2 linked regions of the Urbifossiella limnaea genome follow. The protein of the gene in region 2 interacts with the protein of the main gene of each other region in a pairwise test. Links are inferred from orthologs where the notes say so. Each region holds a gene or a part of one and is shown on either strand. Other genes may lie near its edges.

Evidence for each region.
Region 1: the proteins of ETAA1_RS15650 (region 2) and ctaD interact in binary tests that used the Escherichia coli proteins (3 or more experiments, as listed by UniProt). The link is inferred for Urbifossiella limnaea from one-to-one orthologs.

What each region holds. Positions count from the first base shown.
Region 1 is NZ_CP036273.1:6,397,514-6,400,459, reverse strand. The notes cover bases 16-2,889. They hold ctaD (cytochrome c oxidase subunit I), read left to right. Parts: upstream 16-509; coding sequence 510-2,270; downstream 2,271-2,889. Other genes in these bases: ETAA1_RS26095 (cytochrome c oxidase subunit 3), read left to right, coding at 2,260-2,889; coxB (cytochrome c oxidase subunit II), read left to right, coding at 16-508. Outside these bases: more of coxB, read left to right, coding at 1-15; more of ETAA1_RS26095, read left to right, coding at 2,890-2,946. UniProt on the Escherichia coli protein: Cytochrome bo(3) ubiquinol oxidase is the terminal enzyme in the aerobic respiratory chain of E.coli that predominates when cells are grown at high aeration.
Region 2 is NZ_CP036273.1:3,812,959-3,815,830, reverse strand. What follows is about bases 73-2,872. They hold ETAA1_RS15650 (pyridoxal phosphate-dependent aminotransferase), read right to left. Parts: upstream 2,153-2,872; coding sequence 992-2,152; downstream 73-991. Other genes in these bases: ETAA1_RS15645 (dienelactone hydrolase family protein), read right to left, coding at 2,168-2,872; ETAA1_RS15655 (glutathione peroxidase), read right to left, coding at 344-919; ETAA1_RS15660 (HD domain-containing protein), read right to left, coding at 73-273. In the rest of the region: more of ETAA1_RS15660, read right to left, coding at 1-72. UniProt on the Escherichia coli protein: Shows aminotransferase activity with methionine and histidine as substrates, and to a lesser extent also with phenylalanine.

The DNA of each region.
Region 1 (2,946 bases), 2.6 Mb from region 2 along the record:
CTCGCTGATGGTCGGCCGGATCAAGGTCGTGCCCGCCGCCGAGTTCGAGGCGTTCCTGGAGGGGAAGGGCGGCGCCCAGGGGTCGGCCAACCCGGTGGACGGGTCGCTGGCGCACAAGGGCTGGCAGCACTTCCAGCGGCTCCAGTGCCAGAGCTGCCACATGCCGAACGCCGGCATCGGCACCGGCAAGCACCCGCGGGCGCCGAGCCTCGAAGGCCTGTACGGCCGCGACGTGCCGGTCAAGGGCGGCACCACCGTGACGGCCGACGACCAGTACATCCGGGACTCGATCGTGAACCCCGGCAAGCACGTGGTCGAGGGCTGGGAGCGGGTGATGCCCGGGAACTACGCCAGCCAGGTGAGCGAAGACAACCTGAACGAACTGGTCGCGTACATCAAGTGGCTGCGGCCGGGCACGCAGCTGGGGCCGAACGACAAGGCGCCGGCGCCCTACGGGGCGCCGCGAACGACGCCGCCGCCGGCCGGGTCCACGGGGGGGAAGCAGTAACATGAGCATCGTCATCGGCGACACCCCGCGGACGGCCCCGCCCCCGCCCGAGCCCGCGGTCCCCGGCCGCAACTACATCAACGAGACGTCCGGCTTCTGGTCGTGGGCGCTCACGGTCGACCACAAGCGGATCGGCATCCTGTACCTCGTGAGCATCACCGCGTTCTTCCTGGTCGGCGGCATCGCCGCCGGCCTGGTGCGCGCCAACCTGCTGACGCCGAACGGGGCGATCCTCACCGAGGACCAGTACAACAAGGCGTTCACCGCGCACGGCGTGGTGATGCTGTTCCTGTTCCTCATCCCGTCCATCCCGGCGGTGTTCGGCAACTTCCTCGTCCCGCTCATGATCGGGGCGAAGGACCTGGCGTTCCCGAAGCTGAACCTCGCCAGCTGGTACGTGTTCATGATCGGCGCCGCCTTCATGGTGTGGGGGCTGCTCGCGGGCGGCATCGACACCGGGTGGACGCTGTACCCGCCGTACAGCTCGCGGTACTCGCACTCCAGCGTGGCGCCCGGCGTGTTCGGCGTGTTCATCACCGGGTTCAGCTCCATCATGACGGGGCTGAACATCATGGTGACGATCCACAAGATGCGCGCCCCCGGCATGACGTGGGGCCGGCTGCCCCTGTTCATCTGGGCCATGTACGCCACCAGCTTCATCCAGCTGCTCGGCACCCCGGTCGTGGCGATCACGCTGGTGCTGCTGCTGGTCGAGCGGCTGGCCGGCGTCGGCATCTTCGACCCGAGCATCGGCGGCGACCCGGTGCTGTACCAGCACCTGTTCTGGTTCTACAGCCACCCGGCCGTGTACATCATGATCGTGCCCGGGATGGGCGTGATCAGCGAAGTCCTCACGTGCTTCAGCCGCAAGAACATCTTCGGCTACAAGGCCGTGGCGTGGTCGAGCGTCGGCATCGCGGTGGTCGGGTTCCTGGTGTGGGCGCACCACATGTTCGTCGCCGGCATCAGCTACTACTCGGCGCTGTTGTTCAGCTTCCTGACGATGCTCGTGGCCGTGCCGAGCGCCATCAAGGTGTTCAACTGGGTGGCGACGCTGTACCGCGGGTCGATCACGTTCCAGGCGCCGATGATGTTCACCCTGGCGTTCCTGGTGCTGTTCACCGTCGGCGGCGTCACCGGCCTGTTCCTGGCGACGATGGGGACCGACATCCACCTCCACGACACGTACTTCGTGGTGGCCCACTTCCACTTCGTGATGGTGGGCGGGATGGTGCTGGCGTACCTCGCCGGCATCCACTTCTGGTGGCCGAAGATGACCGGCCGGATGTACTCCGACTTCTGGAGCAAGACGAGCGCGACGGTGATCTTCGTCGGGTTCTTCTTCACGTTCGTGCCGCAGTTCGTGCTCGGCTACCACGGCATGCCGCGGCGGTACCCGAACTACCCGGAAGAGTTCCAGGTGTACAACGTGCTCTCGACCGCGGGGGCGAGCATCCTCGGCGTCGGCTACCTGATGCCGGCGGTGTACCTGACCCTGTCGCTGTTCTACGGGCCGAAGGCCAGCGCCAACCCGTGGAGCGCCACCGGCCTGGAGTGGCAGGTGCCGAGCCCGCCGACGGTGTTCAACTTCGAGTACCTGCCGATCACCGTGTGCGGCCCGTACGAGTACGCCATCGGCGTGGACCAGATGGGCCGCGGGCTCCCGGAACCCCCGGGCATGAGCGACGACAACCCGGCCTCCCGGCTCGGCCTGAGCGGCCCGGCCGGGGCCCAAGCCAAGGAGACCGAAGTTGTCGGCTAGCACCCACCACGACACGGTGCTGAAGCACCACTTCGACAACCTGGAACAACAGCGCTCGGCCGAGCGGCTGGGCATGTGGTTCTTCCTGGTGACCGAGGTGCTGTTCTTCTCCGGCATGTTCGTCGCCTACACCGTGTACCGCAACTGGTACCCCGGCGAGTTCGCGTTCGCCAGCCAGCACCTGATCCTGTGGATCGCCGGCCTCAACACCGGGCTGCTCATCACCAGCAGCCTGACGATGACGCTGGCCATCCGCTCGGCGCAGCTCGGCGACACCGCCGGGCTCATCCGCCGGCTGCTGATCACGTTCGCGCTCGGGGCCGGGTTCATGGGCTTCAAGGCGTTCGAGTACAGCACCGACTACCACGAGAAGTTCGTGCCCGGCGAGATGTTCCGCACCGAGTACGACAGCGCGGTGAAGGAGCTGGCCCCGGTGAGCGCCGCGGCCGTGAAGGACTACAAGTTCACCGGCGGGCAGGAGCACTGGTCGCAGGACCTGGCGAAGATCAACCACGGCAAGACGCCCGGCAGCGAGGGGACGGTGAGCCCCGAGCGGGTGCAGCTGTTCCTGTGCTTCTACTACATCATGACCGCCATCCACGGCGTGCACATCGTCGTGGGGCTGGGGTGCATCCTGTGGCTGGTGTGCGAGGCGTACCGCGGGGCGGTCCCGGCC
Region 2 (2,872 bases):
GGCCTTCGGTGCGGCCGCTGACTGGTTCACGGCGGGCACGTCGCCGCCGATCGCCTCGCCGAGGTCGTGGACGACGCAGATGCGGATGAGGCGGGCGAAGTCGATGCCGGGGAACTGGTCGGCCAGGACGACGGCCATGAGGCAGAGCCGCCACGTGTGGTCGGCGACGCTCTCGGCGCGGCCGGCCGAGGTGTAGCCGCTGCGGGTCTGCGTCTTGATCGCTTCCGCGGCCCGGAGGAAGTCGAGGACGCCGGCGAGGTCGGTGGTCGTCATGGGTGCCCCCGGAAATGATACGGCCCGCCCCCTAAAGGAGGCGGGCCGCGGCGGCGGGTTCGCCCGGGGGTTACTTCTTCGCCAGCTCGGTGCGGACGGCGGTCTGGAGCTCGTTCGACTCCGGGGCCACCGCCGACTTGAACCGGGCGACCACGCGCCCGTCACGCCCGATGAGGAACTTCTCGAAGTTCCAGCCCACCTCTTCCGTCTTGCCGTCGCGGACCGTGGCCGTGGTCAGCGCCTTGTACAGGTCCACCTTGCTCGGCCCCTTCACGTCTACCTTCGCCGTCATCGGGAAGGTGACCTTGTAGTTCGCGGAGCAGAACTTCTGGATGTCCTCCTCGGTGCCCGGCTCCTGGGCGCCGAACTGGTTCGACGGCACCCCCAGCACCACCAGCCCGTCCTTGCTGTACTGCTCGAACAGCGCCTGCATCCCCTTGTACTGGTTCGTGTACCCGCAGCGGCTGGCCACGTTCACCACCAGCACAACCTTGCCCTTCAGGGCGGCGAGGTCGATGTCCTTGCCGTCGATCCCCTTCATCTTGCCCGTCAGCGGCGTCATGGCCTTCTCCTGCCCGTTCCCGACCTCGACGCCGACGGCCAGCGTCAGGGCCGCGGCGGCGGCGGTCAACAGTAGTGCTTTCATGGTGTGGAAGCTCCTCGTAGCGGTCACACGGATTGGTAGCCGGCACCCGGGTAGACGGACCACCCGGGGGAGTTATTCTGCGGCCCGCAGCCGCAGCAGCCGCTCGCCGGCGTCGCGCAGCGTCTCCTCCCGCTTGGCGAACATGAACCGGACCTGCGTCCGGCCCGCGTCCTTCGGGCGGAAGAAGCTGCCCCCCGGCACCCCGGCCACGCCGACCGTCTCGATCATGCGGCGGACGAACGCCACGTCGTCGAGGTCGGAAAGCGCCGAGAAGTCGGCCATGACGTAATACGCCCCGTCCGGCGGGCGGGCGACGAAACCCGCCTCCTGAAGGTACGGGAGGAACAGGTCGCGGCGGGTGCGGTAGTGATCCTTCAGGCCGTCGAAGTAGCTGCGGGGCAGGGCCATCGCCGCGGCGCCGGCCACTTGCAACGGGTGAGGCGCGCCGACCGTCAGGAAGTCGTGCGCCTTGCGGATGCCGGCGGTGATCGCGGCCGGGGCGACGGTATAGCCGAGGCGCCAGCCGGTGACGGTGAACGTCTTCGACAGCCCGCTGATGGTGACGGTGCGGTCGGCCATCCCCGGCAGCGACGCGATACTTACGTGCGGCCGGTCGGTGAATTGGATGTACTCGTAGATCTCGTCCGAGATGGCGACGGCGTCGAACTCCTGGCACAGCTCGGCGATCTGCGTCAGTTCCCCGCGGGTGAACACCTTGCCGGTGGGGTTGTTCGGCGTGTTCAGGATGATCGCCTTCGTGCGCGGCCCGAACGCGGCCCGCAACTCGGCGGGGTCGAACGACCAGTCGGGCGGGTTCAACCGCACCCAGCGCGGCTCGGCCCCGGTGAGGAGGGCGTCCGGCGCGTAGTTCTCGTAGAAGGGCTGGAAGATCACCACCTCGTCGCCCGGGTCCACAAGCGCGAGCATCGTCGCCATCAGGCACTCGGTCGCCCCGCAGCACACGGTGACGTGCTCGTCGGCGTCGGCCCAGGCGAGGCCGTTGAAGCTGCGGGCCTTCTCGGCGATGGCCGCGCGGAGCGGGGCGATGCCCCACGTCACGGCGTACTGATTGAACCCGTCGCGGATGGCCCGGCAGGCGGCCTCCTTCACTTCCTCCGGCGGGTCGAAGTCGGGCATCCCCTGGCCGAGGTTCACGGCCCCGTGCCGCTGCGCGAGCCGCGTCGTCTCGCGGATCACGGACTCGGTGAAGTGCTGGACGCGGGCGGCGAGCATCGGCGGTCCTTGCCGTTAGAGGCAGCGGCTGAACAGGTCCGCCGCGAGCCCAATCGCGTGGCGGGCGGCGGCGGGGTCGTAGCGGTCGCCCTCGTCGCGGAGGAAGGCGTGGGCGGCGTTGAACTCGTGCCACGTGAACCACACGCCGGCCGCGTCGAGGGCGTCGTAGATGATTCGTCGGCCGGCCGCGGGGACGTGCGGGTCTTGCCGGCCGAACACCATCAACAGTTCACCGCGGATGTCGCCGGCGCGGGTTAGCGAGTCGGCCCCGCCGCCGAGCGTGCCGGTGTGCAGGTCGGTCGGGTAGAAGCACGCCGCGGCCCGCACGCCCGGGTGGAGTGCGGCGCGGAAGGCGAGGTGCCCGCCGAGACAGATGCCGAACGACCCCACGGCACCGGTGCCGTCCGGGTGGTCCTTCAGGAATGCCACCGCGGTAGCGATGTCGGCATCGAACTCGTTCAGCGTCACGACCTGCTTCAGGGCGTTACCGCGGGTCTTACCGGCATCGTCGTAGCCGAGAACGCAGCCGGGCGGTTCGTGCGCGTGGTACACCTCTGGCACCGCGACCCGGTAGCCGAGCGACGCCAGCTGCACCGCGAGCCGGCGGACCGGGGCCGTCTGCTGAAAGATTTCCGAGTACAGCACCACACCCGGCCGTCGGACTGGCGGCCGGCCGGGTTCGTTCGGGGCGTACAGGTACGTCCGCATCGGCCCGGTCGG